Regions from separate parts of the Marinomonas algicola genome, predicted to be linked through region 3. Evidence: predicted binding sites of a transcription regulator. Region 3 holds the regulator's gene; each other region holds the start of a gene.
What was found. Region 3 encodes FNR, which switches genes on or off when oxygen is low (the NO sensors DNR and NnrR bind a similar motif). Its sites were predicted from a motif close to TTGATNTANATCAA; they were not measured.
Positions count from the first base shown of each region.

Region 1: a site for FNR is predicted at 2,163-2,176, ahead of yiaY (L-threonine dehydrogenase). Genes of this name have one in related genera too.
Region 2: a site for FNR is predicted at 1,975-1,988, ahead of IEZ33_RS05035 (cytochrome ubiquinol oxidase subunit I). Genes of this name have one in related genera too.
Region 4: a site for FNR is predicted at 1,096-1,109, ahead of IEZ33_RS12455 (cytochrome ubiquinol oxidase subunit I). Genes of this name have one in related genera too.

Region 1 covers NZ_CP061941.1:3,626,520-3,630,799, forward strand. The annotation lists gene IEZ33_RS16570 (ribose-phosphate diphosphokinase) at 1-396, shown strand, start outside; gene IEZ33_RS16575 (esterase-like activity of phytase family protein) at 512-1,960, opposite strand; gene yiaY (L-threonine dehydrogenase) at 2,241-3,389, shown strand; gene IEZ33_RS16585 (diguanylate cyclase domain-containing protein) at 3,747-4,280, shown strand, end outside.
Region 2 covers NZ_CP061941.1:1,114,577-1,118,856, reverse strand. The annotation lists gene IEZ33_RS05040 (sensor histidine kinase) at 1-1,819, opposite strand, end outside; gene IEZ33_RS05035 (cytochrome ubiquinol oxidase subunit I) at 2,174-3,583, shown strand; gene cydB (cytochrome d ubiquinol oxidase subunit II) at 3,583-4,280, shown strand, end outside.
Region 3 covers NZ_CP061941.1:1,900,429-1,904,708, reverse strand. The annotation lists gene IEZ33_RS08670 (sulfite exporter TauE/SafE family protein) at 1-480, shown strand, start outside; gene hemN (oxygen-independent coproporphyrinogen III oxidase) at 636-1,994, shown strand; gene fnr (fumarate/nitrate reduction transcriptional regulator Fnr) at 2,022-2,780, shown strand; gene IEZ33_RS08655 (adenine phosphoribosyltransferase) at 2,804-3,346, shown strand; gene IEZ33_RS08650 (YfaZ family outer membrane protein) at 3,425-3,991, opposite strand; gene ttcA (tRNA 2-thiocytidine(32) synthetase TtcA) at 4,001-4,280, opposite strand, start outside.
Region 4 covers NZ_CP061941.1:2,716,102-2,720,381, forward strand. The annotation lists gene exaC (acetaldehyde dehydrogenase ExaC) at 1-858, shown strand, start outside; gene IEZ33_RS12455 (cytochrome ubiquinol oxidase subunit I) at 1,261-2,838, shown strand; gene cydB (cytochrome d ubiquinol oxidase subunit II) at 2,840-3,976, shown strand; gene cydX (cytochrome bd-I oxidase subunit CydX) at 4,055-4,165, shown strand; gene cydD (thiol reductant ABC exporter subunit CydD) at 4,171-4,280, shown strand, end outside.

The DNA.
Region 1 (4,280 bases), 1.7 Mb from region 3:
GTGTTGTTTGACGACATGGTTCGTACCGGCTCTACTGTCGTCAAATCCTGCCAGTTCCTGCAGCAAATTAACCCAGAACGCATGGTATTTGCCGTATCTCACTTTTATGCAAGTGATGAAGGTCGTGAGCGTATGGCGCATCCTGCGATTGGAGAAATTTTAACACTCAACACTCTACCAACTATTTTAAACCGTGATGAGCAAGGCCGTCTGCGTAAAAAAATGGTGGTGTTAAAGGTAGAGAAGTGGCTTGCTCAAGAATTGTGTGAAATTCTTGGTTTACCGCAGTCAGAAGAAGAAAACCCCTACAAGATTGATATGTCTTCTAAGAACCCTCGCTTTAAACGCAAAATCTGGTTCAGTGAAGAACTACACGAACTAAAAGAAGGTAAATAGGCTTTTCCCCACGATCCAATACAAAATTAGGTCGAATATAAGCAAAAGCACGATAATAAAAGGAACGCCGAGGCGTTCCTTTTATTATTCAACGACAAGAACCAGTCGCGAGACATTATTTTCCCATCAAATCCGCTTTTATAATGTAAAGACGATTCGCATCAACGGTGTTTTTATCTAACATTTTTTGCTCTAACCGACCTTTAGTGGACCAAGTGGCAAAATCGTCATCATTTAACACACCTAAATGATGCTCATCAATCACCCAAAGCCCTTCCATTTTGTCATGAGGGTAAGCCACTTCTTTGACCATGTCGGCCACCAGCACTTTACTCACCGGTTTGATGCCTTTCTTAGCCAATGCATCCCAGCCATTATTCTGAGCGTATTGCTCTAACGTCAAGCCATCAATCATCAAACCGTGGCTCGCATCACGCTTGATAGACGCCGACAAAGCCACAGTCGAAAGGGGTGTGCCTGTACTCAAATCAAAACGATATACCTGCTTTTGCACATTTGGATTCGCTTTAACCTTGCCCAGAGGTCCACCAAACAAGAAACCACCATCACGCTCAATAACCAGAAACTCATGTTCATTCAATGTCGCTAATTCAGAGTTGGAGTTTTGCGCTTTTTCCTGACGATATAAATATTGCTCAGTGTGTCCGTTTCTTAAGTTCACTGTCACAATACGGGTTAAATCGCCTTTTTGTGCCGCTTTATCGGGGTTTTTCATGGTGGATTGCATAATACCCACTAGGGTACTTTCATCCGGCGTAATGGCTAAGCCCTCCATACCACGGTTAGCGCGACGGTGCTGAAATACGGCTGGCAAATGATAGACATTACGCTCATCCTGTTGAAACGCATTAATCCGACCGATCTCAACACCCTTTTTATCAAAATGCACCATGTGTGGACCATATTCATCACTGATCCAAAAACTGCCGTCTTTTAACGCAACCAGCCCCTCCCCATCTAAGCCGTAATCATCTAACTTGATTGGGTTAGTCTCTTTGTTATACGGTTTACTCGCATCCATCAAAACGGGCTCTCCGTTTGCGTGGTAAGGCGTTTCACCAGTACCACCCAGTGCTGACGTGTTGGGTAAACCAGAAATCAAGCCACCTTCTGGGGTTTTAAGTAAGATACTTTTCACCATAGAAACATCGCCATTACTCGCAACTTCAAACAAGCCAATTCGTGGTGTGTAAGCGGCAACTGGAAAACTCTTACCTTTACCGTAATCCCCAGTGTAATTGGCATTAGGGCCGCGATCCGTCAAAGCATAAAATTGATTGGCTTTATTTGGATTGGCTGTCATGGCCGACCCATAACCTCCATTACGAATTTCGAAGGGCTTATTGGTCTTTGCATCAATCAGGTCATTACGTAAAACACGATAAGGTAAAACACGGCCCTGCTTCGAAAATGACGCCGTAAATTGTGTATTATCTTTGCCAACACTGGTTACTGTTGCCTGATCCATTTTAGCTGAATTGCTTACGCAACCGGATAAAACACCCGCTGAAATCAAACTCACAATCAAAACTTTATTCATCATTATCTCGCTCTTACGTGTTTTTAATGAAATAGCAGATACGCATGTCATTACCTTAAAGAGCCTAAGTGACAATTGGGTGACAGCTTAGTGACAGAGAAATGACACGTTGGCCATGCCATCTGACAATGCAGGATACGTGTCTGTTTTATAAAAAAGAAATCGAGAATTATTTGATGTGATGGTTCAATTTTTCTTCATTTCCTTGCGTTATATCAACCCCCACTTTTCAATACCATGCCACACTGATTCGCTTAAACAGACACCAAATAGGATGAATACCATGAGTAGCACTTTCTATATTCCAGCCGTCAACATAATGGGTGAAGGCGCGCTGAACGATGCCATTAAGCAAATCAAAAACCTCGGTTTTAAACAAGCTCTGATCGTATCCGACCCAGGAATGACCTCACTGGGCATGGTTGCCAAAGTCGACTCGTTACTAAAAGAACAAGGGGTAAACAGTCTTATTTATGATGGTGTTCAACCCAATCCGACCATTGACAACGTGAACGCAGGCTTAGAGGTATTGCATACGCATCAATGCGACTGTGTCATCTCATTAGGCGGTGGGTCAGTCCATGACTGCGCGAAAGGCATTGCTCTTGTTGCAACCAATGGCGGACACATCAGTGACTATGAAGGAGTAGATGTTTCTAACAAACCGCAACGGCCGTTAATCTGCATCAACACAACCGCTGGAACCGCGTCTGAAATGACACGATTCTGTATTATCACGGATCAAGAGCGCCACATTAAAATGGCCATTGTCGATCAAAATGTCACACCCATTTTATCCGTTAATGACCCAATGCTCATGACAGGCATGCCAGCGTCTCTTACCGCGGCAACCGGTATGGATGCACTGACTCACGCAATCGAAGCCTATGTTTCGATTGCCGCCGATCCGATAACCGATGCCTGTGCGATCAAAGCCATTGAACTTATTCGTGATAACCTGCGAGAAGCCGTTCGGGATGGTGCCAACATGGAAGCCCGTGAAAAAATGGCCTATGCTCAGTTTTTAGCGGGCATGGCATTTAACAATGCGTCTTTGGGTTACGTGCACGCAATGGCCCACCAGTTAGGTGGCTTTTATGATTTTCCCCATGGCGTCTGCAACGCCGTACTGTTACCACATGTTCAACGCTATAATTCACAAGTGGCCGCCCCTCGCTTAAAAGACATAGGTAAAGCCCTTGGCGCTGATGTCACTGGATTAAATGATCAAGCTGGTGCTAATGCGGCGATAGTGGCAATTGTACAATTATCTCAGGACGTAAATATTCCATCTGGTTTAAGTGAATTAGGCGCAAAAGAAGATGACTTCTCAACATTAGCAAGCAATGCCATGAAAGATGCCTGTGGCTTTACTAACCCAATACAACCTACTCACGAAGATGTAATGGGGATTTTTAAAGCGGCGATGTAGTCATCCCGCTGACCACAAAACGTTGTAAAACACCTGGAAGCATGAAAAGCTAAGTTTGGGTTTACACTTGGCTTTTCATGCTTAATAAAGCAAACAATGGGTGGGTTAACGACCTCAGCATAAAGAGCATTCGTGTTACGGCTTCCATCTATACCTTTCTCTTCTTCACCAATCATCAGGTCAAATAGCATGTAGAAATTATTCCCTTGGCTAGAGTCAATCAAGTAATTCACTTACACATTTTGTGACTAGGTAATGCATTTAATGTCCGCTTTCGGACATTGTGACCTAATACTGCAATAAATACGTCACATAATACCCAGGTAAATTCATGACTGGTTCGTTAGGAGAAGCCCCATGAGGGATTGGCTATATCGTTGGCATTACGCCGCGACGGATGGAATAAGAAAAATACGACAACATAAGTTCTGGCTTGCGATATTGCTTTGCCTTTTTATTAGCTTACTCACTCTCAACCTTGCACAAGGAGAGCGAAAGCCACAAGACCATTGGGTATGGGTAGATATTATAGGCGAAGGTGCCACTTCAATTTGTATTGTCATTTGGTTGTTGTTGGTACTTTCAATACGCTCCTCTGGCCTAGTGACCAACTGGTTTGCGATGGGGTTTATCGGTATTTTTGCCTCTGCCTTTCAGGGCTTTCTTGATAAGTGGCTGTACTTACCTTCAACGGCGGTCTGGGACAACTGGGTTGAATCTTTCCCCATGGGTTTATTGGCCTTAACCATGGCCCTTTGGCTGTGGCGTAAAGAACAACATCAAATAGATCTGAACTTAACCAGGCGACAAGCCATTTATAAAAACCCCTTTCCGCTCGATTCGATTACCAATTTATCCAACACAACACATTTAAGCACTCAGCTCAAGGAG
Region 2 (4,280 bases), 790 kb from region 3:
GACCACTGCCACCAGCACGCTTAGAGACAAAGGGTCTAAACAAGGTTTCTGAGGTTAAACTATCATCTAATACAGGACCATTATTGTGTATCCGTATTAACACATTCTGCCTATCAGACGACGTTAATGCCTCAATCAATAGACGACGGCCATCTTGATTTCGTAAAAAGGAAACCGCGTTCTCCAACAAATTGACAACCACTTGTTGAAGTCTGTGAATATCCGCCTCCACATTCAAGCTTGGTTCCACCTGAATATCGCAATCGACACCTGCCATATCGGTTTGAGTAACGATAGAAGAGATTAACGGTAGCAAAGTGATGGTTTTTTTTTGCACTGTCAATTTACCTGAATAAATCAACATGTCCTGAATTAATCGATCGGCTCGAACGAGCTGAGTTTGAATATGTCGTTTTGTTTCTGGTGCCGCTCCATGAGCCGCCATAGAGATAATATTTAACGGATTACGTAATTCGTGCGCCATTGCCGCCGATAACCCACCTAGCTCAACTAAATGGCGCTCACTTAAACGCTCTTTAACGGCTTCAGCAAGCGCCAAGGACTGTTCAAGAAGACCACACTGAGTTGAGAAAAGTGAGCCAAATACCTCAGCGGCTAGCCTCTGGCTCGGACTCGCCTCCTCCCATCCATGTAAACTAAATTGCCATCCTGGCTTCCCCTTGTAAACCTGCATTTTTGACTGAGCGTGAAACAAATCTCTTTGATAATCATTACCCCCATCCTCAATGTCACTCACAACAGGTGGATGATTCAAAGGCGCATCAAGCACAATAGAAACAACTACTTTTTGACCTAATTGATGACTTAAAATGGTCTCACCTGTCTCTATTAACTCATCCCACGTCATCGCTTTCTTCAATAGATTTGACCAAGACTCCAAAATAGATTCTGTTAACCTTGAACCTGGATAGACTAAGCGAGCCACCAACCTATTTAGAGGAGCATAAGTAAAAGTAGCCACTAACAAAATGACTACAGAATACAACCACAACTGCCACACTGGAACATTCGCCAGCCCTTGCGAGCCAAATTGACCAGAGATAACACTCGCTAAAGCCATAACGCATAAAACCACCAGCATCATAGCCAACCAAAGTAAGGCACGATTTGCAAACGCATTAACCGATAGAATTTTGTACCTTAAAACGGCGTACACAAGCAAAAGCAAATAAGAAGGCAACAGCAGCATTGGATAAGGGAACCAATCAATACCAAAGTAAGGGAAAACAAAGCTTGTCGCTAAGGTCAGCCCCCATGCGGCCACACCAAAAATAACCAGAATAGAGCGGCGCTTATTACCAGTATGACGTCGCCATCCATACAACAAAACAGCATGGGCCAATACACCAATAAAAACCGTATAAGCTAAATTAAACCAGCCCGTTTCTGTAAAAATAAAAAAGGCGTCCATGGTGTGCGATGAGCGCACATCTCCTGCGCCAACAAACCAACTTAATAGCACAACGCCAATACTAGTAAGGTAGATCCAAGGCAGTCTTTGGTATAACACCCGCAACCATAAAGGTGATGAAATACCTGTTTTCACAAATGCAGTAGCAAAATGCAAAAAGAAAGTTGGCATCAAAGGGTTTGCTAAAATTAATTTAACCCCCAGAGCCGATAACCCATGAAAAAGCGCACTATGACCTAAACACCACACAGCCATCATAATGGCGAAGCCTGACAAGGCTTGCAGATCTCTTTGTAAGCGAGCTCGCCAAAGCATCCAACCAGCAACCAAAACACCAATCACACTGGTGCTTAACATAGCCACTTCAAAAACAAATGATAAAGTCAAAACGTAAACCTCATTGACAGTAAGATGACTAAATACGCAAAAAGTGTAAATTAAGTTTACAACATTTCATTGTTAAAATTAAAAAGCCTTTAAATTCAATGCACTAACTAAAATAAAAAAGTGGCCTAAGTTTTGCTCTTATAACCATACAAAAATTGATCCAACTCAATACTTTTTTAATTAGCGAGGCCAAACCACATGAACAACGACATTCTATTGATGGAAATCATCACAATTAGCAGCATTATTTGCTTGGCACTTATCCCGAGTATGGTTGCAGCAATCAAGAAGCGTGTGTAATACACCCTACTTCGTTCATAATACTATCCACAACTTAACTCAGCAGGCCGGACCATGGAACTTGATGTCGCTATTCTATCTCGAATCCAATTTGCTTTTACTGTGAGTTTCCACATTATCTTTCCTAGCATAACCATTGGCTTAGCCACTTTAATTGCGATATGGGAAGGGTTATGGCTGAAAACCCACAACCCTATTTACCTTCAGTTAGCCAAGTTCTGGATAAAGCCCTTTGCTATTACATTTGGTATGGGCGTCGTTTCAGGCATTGTTTTATCTTATGAATTTGGTACAAATTTCTCAGTATTCTCTGAACTTACAGGCGCTGTATTAGGGCCTTTAATGGCCTACGAAGTGTTAACAGCATTCTTCTTAGAAGCGGGTTTCCTCGGTGTGATGTTATTTGGTTGGCAACGAGTCAGTCCTAAAATGCACTTTTTTTCTACGATAGTCGTGGCAATAGGCACTTGGATATCCGCTTTTTGGATCATAGTAGCCAACTCTTGGATGCATACGCCTGCCGGTCATATTATGGTTGATGGAAAGTTCGAAGTAGCCAGTTGGTATGATGTTATTTTCAACCCATCTATGCCCTATCGATTCACTCATATGCTAACAGCCAGCTTTATCACCGCCACCTTTGTCGTAGCTGGAGTCTGTGCGTATTATTTACTCAAAAAACAACACCAACAAATGGCCAAAAAAGGCCTATCAATGTGTATGTGGATTGCTTTGATCCTCACTCCGCTGCAGGCCTTTATTGGTGATATGCACGGGCTAAATGTAAAAGAGCATCAGCCAATCAAACTGGCCGCAATGGAAGGAATTTGGCCTGCTGAAGAGGAAAGAGTTCCATTATTGCTGTTTGCTTTGCCGGACATGGAAGCCGAAAAAAATCATGCAGAAGTAGGTATACCTGGATTGGGCAGCTTAATCTTGACGCACTCATGGGATGGCGCGGTACAAGGCTTAAAATCAGTACCACCAGAAGACCGCCCAAATGTCCCTCTAGTATTTTGGTCGTTTAGGGTGATGGTTGGAATTGGCTTTGGCATGATAGGCATGGCCGTACTCGCTTTAATACTAAGACGTAAAGAGGCGCTGTATCGTAATAAGCCATTCTTATTTTTAGTAACCTTATTTACTCCTACTGGTGTCATTGCCGTATTGGCTGGTTGGTATGTCGTTGAGATTGGTCGTCAACCTTGGCTTGTTCAGGGACTGGTCCGAACAATGGACGTTGTGTCGCCTTTACCACCAGAAAGGGTACTCTTTTCATTAACTTTATTTGTCATCATCTACTCGCTACTTTTTGCGGTGTACCTCTACTTCATGCGAAAGCTGATTCGAAAAGGCCCTCCAAGTCTGGAGTCGTTAGAACATAAAGTAATTGGAATGAAGACTCCTGGCTACGCTTTGGCTTGGGTTAAAAATCTTAATAAATCTGAACGAGGGGATAAATAATGGACTTAGCCTTTTTCTACTTCCTTATTCTAGGTTTTGCCATCTTCATGTATGTACTATTAGATGGTTTCGACCTCGGTATTGGTATTTTATTCCCTTGGTTTGAAGGGCATGAAAAAAGAGACCATTTAATGCGTTCAATATCTCACGTTTGGGACGGTAACGAAACGTGGCTGGTATTTGGCGGCGTCATACTTTTTGCGGCTTTTCCAGCCGCTTACAGCGCTATACTGTCCACCTTCTATTTACCTATTATGATCATGCTGTTTGCACTCATCTTTCGAGGCGTGGCCTTTGAGTATCGCTTTAAGTCAGATAGATCTAAGCCTTGGTGGGATTTTGCTTTTAGCGCAGGTTCAACCATTGCCGCATTCTGTCAAGGTATCATTTTAGGGGCCATTGTTCAGGGAGTACCAGTCAATGCAATAGAGCTATCAAGCTGGATTTGGCTAACACCCTTTTCGATTCTAACAGGTTTTTCAGTCATGGCTGGCTACGCTTTACTAGCAGCATGTTACTTATATATGAAGAGTCGTGATGACATGCAACTGCTTGCGTCTCGTTTCGCTAAAAGACTGCTACTGCTCATTCTTATATTTATGATGGCAGTCAGTCTATGGACCGTCCTTTCTCAAGAAGAAATTCGTCACCGCTGGTTTGATGGTATTAATTTTTTATTGCTCAGCCCACTCCCCAT
Region 3 (4,280 bases):
ACTGGCGAACCACTAAAAGCACTTTGGCTCATGGTCGGCTTTGGCTTAGGCACAATGCCAGCCATGCTCTTAACGGGTATTTTTGCACTCCAATTTAAATCTATCTGGGTGAAATTTAAACTGGATATTCTTTCTGGCATTTTCTTAGTTATTTTTGGAATATGGACAATACCACTCGGCCATAATCACGCTGGCATGGATCACGCCAAAATGGATCATTCTCAAATGAACCACGATGACATGTCTGAGATGGATCACGCCAAAATGGATCATTCTCAAATGAACCACGATGACACGTCTGAGATGGATCACGCCAAAATGGATCATTCTCAAATGAACCACGATGACATGTCTGAGATGGATCACGCCAAAATGGATCATTCTCAAATGAACCACGATGACATGTCTGAGATGGATCACGCCAAAATGGATCACTCCAAAATGGATCACGCCAAAATGGATCATTCTCAGGCAGATTAGCCCTGACTGACTGTGAGCAACAAGACTTTAAACAGGCTTATGACGATAAAGGATCATAAGCCGTTGGCTACTTGTCGATTATCATTGATATAGGTCAGGTAAAACTTATCTCTCTACCGTTAAAATACTATTAATATTTTTAATAGGAAAATGACATGCTTTGGAACACAGAGTTAATTGAGAAATATAACTTATCTGGACCTCGATATACGTCTTACCCTACAGCACCACAATTCAGCACTGAAATCAGTAAAATAACACTTATAGAGAAAATGCTCACACCATCAGCTAAGCCATTAAGTCTGTATTTTCACATTCCTTTTTGCGCCCATCTTTGCTATTACTGTGCCTGCAATAAGGTTGTGACAAAACAATACGATAAAGGCCGCGAATACATTGAATTATTAGAAGAGGAACTTCGCCTCAGGTCATTAATGGTTCAAAACGACAGGCCTGTTACACAACTGCATTTTGGTGGAGGCACTCCTACCTTCTTATCATGCGACTCTATTAAAACTCTTTTTAACAGTATTCATCAATACTTTAATTTATTAGATGATGACTCTGGTGATTACAGCATAGAAGTAGACCCTAGAGAGATTGACCTAGAAAAACTCACGTGTTTACGTGAATTGGGCTTTAATCGGTTAAGTTTAGGTATTCAAGATTTTGATGAAAGAGTGCAAAAAGCCATTCATCGATCTCAGTCCGTAAACTTGGTATCAGATCTATTGCAACAAGCCAGAAGTCTTGGTTTTCGCTCAATCAATTTCGACCTAATATATGGCCTACCGTTTCAATCCGTTGAGTCATTTGAAAGAACGCTCGATATAGTCATCGAAATGAGTCCAGATCGATTATCTATTTTTAATTACGCCCATTTACCCGAGAGGTTCCCTTCTCAAAGGCGTATTTTAGACACATCTCTGCCTAATACAACGACAAAACTGGCCATGTTAAAACGCATTTCCGAAAGGCTGTCCGAGGCAGGCTATATTCACATCGGAATGGATCACTTTGCAAAAGAAAGCGACTCACTTACTATCGCTCAGCAGAACAAGCAATTGAAACGTAATTTCCAGGGGTACACAACTCATGACGAGACCGATCTCATTGCGTTTGGCACGTCAGCCATAAGCCATTTTAATAATACCTACACTCAAAATTTTGTAGATTTACCTTCCTATCAGAAAACGATTGAAAGCGGCCAACTTCCAATAGTCAAAGGCTACATATCTTCAAAAGACGATTTAATAAGACAATTTGTTATCATGTCATTAATTTGTCATTTTGAACTTCATTTTGCAGAGTTTAACGCCAAATTCGACATGGCCTTTCAAAGCTATTTCACTAAAGAGTTGGCAGAGCTACACACACTTGAAAAAGATGGTATTGTTACACTTGGTCAAAATAAAATTGAAGTCACTAATGCAGGTCGCATACTTATTCGCTGTGTCTGCATGATTTTCGATCAATATTTAAATAACGGCATTCGTTATTCGAAAGTAATTTAATAGAACAACTCGTTCAGGGAGTTTTTTATGTCATCGTTACAATCTACTCGTTTTAATAGCAAATTGACCTCTCAATGCCAAAACTGCAGTCTTAGCGCTTTATGCTTACCGATTTCATTAGCCGATGAAGACGTAAACCGTCTAGATCAGATTATTGAAAGAAAAAAGCCACTTAAAAAAGGCGATGTATTGTTTCAACAAGGTGAAGCGTTTAGTTCTGTTTATGCGGTCAGAACCGGTACACTGAAAACATTTAATATCACTAATAGTGGTGAAGAGCAAATAACAGGTTTTTATTGCCCTAGCGAGCTTGTAGGCCTTAGCGGCATAGACAGTAATACTTACCCAGTATCCGCAAAAGCACTTGAGACAACCAGTGTGTGTGAAATCCCTTTCTCCCACTTAGAGTCGCTTTCCAGTCAGATTCCCTCTTTAAAACATCAGATTTTTAAAGTAATGAGCCGTAAAATTTGTGACGATCAGCAAATGATGGTGTTACTTGGGAAAAAGAATGCGGATGAGAAAGTAGCCTCTTTACTCATGAATTTAAGTGATCGTTTTAAGCGACGGGGCTATTCGGCTACCTCATTTAGATTAGCCATGTCTCGCGGAGAAATTGGAAATTATTTGGGCTTGGCTGTGGAAACGGTGAGTCGTGTTATGACTCGTTTTCAAAAAAACGGCATGATTCATGTAGATGGTAAGGAAATTGCCATTATCAATTTACCCGAAATGCAAAAACTCGTCGGCATCGCCGAAGACTGTGCTAAAATCGAGGTCATTTAACACAAACTAAGGCGATAAATTGTATGCTTTATGATGATTTTTACATTAAATCACTAATCAAAACCATTGAAGACTGGCCAAAAGAAGGCATTAGTTTTAGAGATATCACTCCTATTTTTAGCGACCCTAAAGGCATGAGGATGGTCGTAGATGCTTATGTGCACAGATACATAGCATCCGATATCACTCACATTGCTTGTATTGATGCTCGCGGCTTTCTCATTGCCGCCGTGCTTGCTTATGAATTACAGAAGCCACTGATTTTAATTCGTAAGAAAGGCAAATTACCAGGGAAAACCATTTCTCAAAGCTATGCCCTGGAATACGGTGAGGCCGAACTTGAGATTCAAGAAGGCGCGGTTGAAGAAGGCAACAACATTTTACTTTTTGATGACTTGATTGCTACAGGTGGAACTCTGTTTGCTGCTATATCGCTTTTAACGTCACAAGGCGCAAATATACATGAGGTGGCCGCGATTATTGATTTGCCTGATCTACAAGGTAGCCAAAAAATCCGTGACGCCGATATCCCTGTTTTTAGTTTATGCGCTTTTGACGGCGAGTAAACCTTTTCTCGATTGCACTAAAAAAGGTGTCTTAAAGACACCTTTTTTACAACACTTCATTTTAACGAATGCTTGGATTTAAAAATCCAAAGACACGCCTAAACCAAAGCTATCATTCATTTTATGATTTGAAGAAAAGCCGCTGTAATCCACACTCGTTAATCCATAGCGAATGAACACTTTGGCATTTCTTAAAGTACGGTACTCACCACGCACTTCAGCTTGGTAAAGCTTGTCAATATTATCAAAAGATAAGATCTGCGGTGCGTAATAAAAGGAACCATATAAACTAAAGCGATTCGCTTTTGGTAAGGTGTAACGATAAAATCCACCAAGACCAACAGCAATACCTGAGTCATTACCACTCAAGTCTGCATCCACAGCCAGAAGACGCGCACCAAGTCCAATTTGGACAGGGTAGTCTTTGCTGATATCCTTATCTTCTATATGAGCACCAATGTAACCATAAGAACCATCTTTCGTATCATGCATCCCGCCAAGATCTAAAAAATAACTGTCTTTACTGATACTTAAATCTGCTTTGATGGATTGATCAGAGAGACTGCCTTCAAATGTAGCGGCAGATACGCCAACGGAAAGACATAGACCTGTAACGATTGAAAATGACCATTTTTTAAACATCATAAATAAGTCCTATAAAGAAATTATGTTAAGACGATCAAAATCGTCTTCTTTTGTTTCCAAATCTTTAAAATTAAACAAAGAAGTGTCCGCTAAATGAGATGGAACAACATTTTGCATACTTGTGAAAAGAGTATCTGTTCTACCAGGATATTCAAGATCCCATTTTTGCAACATATCTTTGATAACTTGTCTCTGTAAGTTTTCTTGTGACCCACACAAATTACAAGGAATAATTGGATACTCCTTAATTGTAGAGAATTTTTCGATATCTTTCTCTTTGCAATAGGCT
Region 4 (4,280 bases), 820 kb from region 3:
AAAGAAGCCGGTGAAGCACTGGCAACCAGTAAACGCATCGCCAAAATAGCCTTCACAGGATCGACGCCTGTTGGCTCACACATTTTAAAATGCGCGGCAGAAAACATCATTCCTTCTACGGTTGAGCTGGGTGGTAAATCACCAAACATTTATTTCGCTGATGTAATGAATCAAGAAAAAGAGTTTGTCAGCAAATGCGTAGAAGGGTTAGTACTGGCCTTTTTCAACCAGGGTGAGGTTTGTACTTGTCCATCCCGTGCGTTAGTGCATGAGTCCATTTACGATGAATTTATGGCCTTAGTCATTGAGCGCACAAAAACCATCAAGCGCGGTGATCCATTAGACACAGAAACGCAAGTGGGTGCCCAAGCATCGAAACAGCAGTTTGAAAAAATTCTAAGTTACATCAATATTGGTAAAGAAGAAGGTGCCGAACTGTTAATTGGTGGGGAAATCGCTCCTGTAGAAGGGTTAGACGGTGGTTTTTATGTCCAGCCTACGCTGTTTAAAGGCTCTAATGACATGCGCATTTTCCAAGAAGAGATCTTTGGCCCTGTTGTCAGTGTCACCACATTTAAAGACGAAGCGGAAGCACTGGCTCTTGCCAACGACAGTGAGTTTGGTTTGGGGGCAGGCCTTTGGACAAGGGATACCAACCTAGCCTACCGCATGGGGCGTAACTTGGAAGCAGGTCGAGTTTGGATGAACTGCTACCATCAATACCCAGCCCATTCGGCTTTTGGTGGCTATAAAAAATCCGGTGTCGGCCGAGAAACCCATAAAATTGCCCTAGAGCATTATCAACAAACAAAAAATCTTTTGGTTAGTTATGATGTTAACCCTCTGGGATTTTTCTAAAACAACGAAAAAGATAGCACCATACAAAATGACGTAAGTTAACCTTGTCATTCTAAGAAACAAAGCCAAAGGCAACCCACCTTTGGCTTTTATATACATGACTAAAACGAAACGGGCTATTTTCCAAAGACGGTTAAAACGGATAAGAGACATAACCCAGTCAATAGCATTGAGAAGCAACCAAGTCTGTTTGTCGTACCCTTCCCATTTATATAATTTACCCACTTCGCTTATCCCTTGATCTAACGCAAGGTTTCCTCTGAATCGCTGCTTTATAATTTTGTTTTATAGTCGTTCTTAAATAAGTTAGGGACTCTGGTAGACGTAAGACAACAAGAGCACTGCAAGAAACAGGTGTCTGCAAGCGTCTTTTTCTCAATCAAATGAATGGGTTGAAGTCATATGATTAACGAAGCTGTAGTGGAACTCTCGCGGTTTCAGTTTGCGCTCACTGCTCTGTACCACTTTTTATTTGTGCCGTTAACGCTCGGAATGGCGTTCTTACTGGCGATCATGGAATCGGTTTACGTGATCACGGGTAAGCAAGTTTACAAAGACATGGTGAAGTTTTGGGGCAAGTTATTTGGTATTAACTTTGCGCTGGGTGTGACAACCGGTTTGACCATGGAATTCCAATTCGGAACCAACTGGTCTTACTACTCACACTATGTCGGCGATATTTTCGGTGCGCCGTTGGCCATCGAAGGTTTAATGGCTTTTTTCCTAGAGTCAACCCTCGTTGGTTTGTTCTTCTTTGGTTGGGAACGACTCAGTAAAGTGAAGCACTTGATGGTGACATGGGGTGTGGCACTGGGTTCAAACCTATCGGCATTGTGGATTTTGATTGCGAATGGATGGATGCAAAACCCTGTCGGCTCAGAATTTAATTACGAAACCATGCGAATGGAGCTGGTGGATTTTGGCGCTTTATTGCTTAACCCAGTGGCACAAGTGAAATTTGTTCACACTGTGTCAGCGGGTTACGTGACTGGTGCCATGTTTGTCTTGGCGATTTCAAGCTATTACCTAATTAAAGGCCGTGATCTTGCTTTTGCTCGTCGTTCATTTGCTATTGCGTCGGCTTTCGGTTTGGCGTCTGTCTTAAGTGTTATCATTCTGGGGGACGAATCAGGCTACGAGCTAGGCGAAGTACAGAAAGTGAAATTGGCGGCGGTTGAGGCTGAATGGGAAACGCAAGAAGCCCCTGCGGATTTCACTCTCATCGGTTTCCCAAACCAAGCACTTGAAGAAACCGAATACGCTATTAAAATACCCGGTTTAATGGGGATTATCGCGACCCGTTCTTTAAGTGAAGAAGTCACGGGTATAAAGGACTTAAAAGAGCATAATCGCCAACGTATCATCAATGGTATTTACGCCAACCAACTGCTTGAACAACTTCGTGATGGCTCTTCTGATCCAGTCGTAAAAGAAAACTTCGAAAAAGTGAAAGGCGACCTTGGCTACGGTTTACTCGTCACCGCGTTTAACGAAGACATCAACCGCGTAACGCCTGAAGACATCAACATGGCCGTGGACTATTCCATCCCCCAAGTCGCACCTTTATTCTTTGCCTTCCGTATCATGGTGGCGTGTGGCTTTATCATGCTGTTCATCTTTGCCGTGGCGTTTTATCAAAATGCGCGACGTCGAATAGGCAATAATCCATTATTCCTTAAATTCATCCTACTTAGTTTGCCGTTACCTTGGATCGCCTGTGAAACCGGTTGGTTTGTGGCTGAGTATGGTCGTCAGCCGTGGGCCATTGGTGAAGTATTGCCAATACATGTCGCGGTTTCTAGCTTAACGGCGGCCGAGATTTGGACAACAATTGTTGGTTTCACTGTGCTTTATACCGCATTCCTAGTGGCTGAAATGTACTTGATGATCCGCTTTGCAAAACAAGGTCCTTCTAGTTTACACACAGGCCGTTACGCATTAGAAAAAGAAACTGACCAGCTAAAAGCGCAGGAGGTTTAAGATGGATTACGAACTATTAAAAGTCATTTGGTGGGTCTTGCTTGGCGTTTTGCTGATCGGCTTTGCCATCACGGATGGGTTTGATATGGGTGTCGGTAGCTTGTTAAAAGTGATTGGTGGAGACGACTCAGAGCGTCGCATCATGATTAACGCTATCGCGCCGCATTGGGACGGTAACCAAGTTTGGTTTATTACCGCCGGTGGGGCGCTATTCGCGGCCTTCCCTGTGGTGTACGCAACGTCTTTCTCTGGTTTTTACTTTGCGATGATGTTGGTACTGGCGGCGTTATTCTTCCGTCCTATTGGTTTCGACTACCGTTCTAAACTGGAAAACTCAACATGGCGTAATAGCTGGGACTGGGGCATCGTCTTCGGTTCAGCGGTGCCACCGATCATTTTCGGTGTGGCCTTTGGTAACCTGTTACAGGGTGTACCATTCCAGTTTGATGAATACATGCGTGTCACTTACACAGGTTCATTCTTTGCCTTGCTTAACCCCTTTGCGATACTTTGTGGTTTGGTCAGCTTAATGATGTTAATGACTCAAGGCGGCGCTTGGCTGCTCATGAAAACCGAAGGAAACTTGTACCGTAAAGCCCGCTTAGCAACAACTGTAACCGGTGCGTTAGCCGCTGTGCTGTTTATTCTTGCGGGTGTTTGGTTGGCTTTTGGGATCGACGGTTATGTGATTACCAGTGCGATTGACGGCAATGCGGTTATGACACCGCTAATGAAAACCGCCGAAGTACAAGCGGGTGCGTGGTTAGAAAACTATACCAAAGTCCCCGCTCTAATGCTGGCACCTTTGTTAGGCATTGCAGGTATGTTAATCGCAGCACTGGCTGCTGTCATGAAGAAAGGCGGTTTGGCTTTCCTTGGGTCTTCTATTGGTATCGCGGGCATTATCTCTACCGCGGGTGGCTCTATGTTCCCGTTCTTGATGCCATCTTCTAGTTTCCCAAGCATGAGTTTAACCATGTGGGATGCAACCTCCAGTGAATACACCTTGATGATCATGTTTGTGGTGGCCTGTATCTTTGTACCGATTGTCTTAGGTTACACATTGTGGAGTTACTTAGTGATGTTCGGTCGTTTGACGAAAGAGCATATTACTAAAAACAAACATTCACTTTATTAAAACGGTTACTCACAAAAAAAACCTATTCACAAATTACAGCGAACAAGGAGATTAACGCCTTGTTCTGGAGGAGACATTATGTGGTATTTCGCTTGGATCTTAGGCATTTTATTAGCCTGTTCTTTTGGCATCATTAACGCCGTTTGGTTAGAATTTAACGGTTATGAAGGTGAAGAAGAGCAGTTGTAAGCCTTATGCCGAAAAAAGCAAAGCCGAGACAAGAAAAAGACGCTAAAAGTAAAGCCAAAACGCCGAGACGATTTCAATCGTCTCGGCGAGTAAACACCCCAGAAGCTCAATTTTT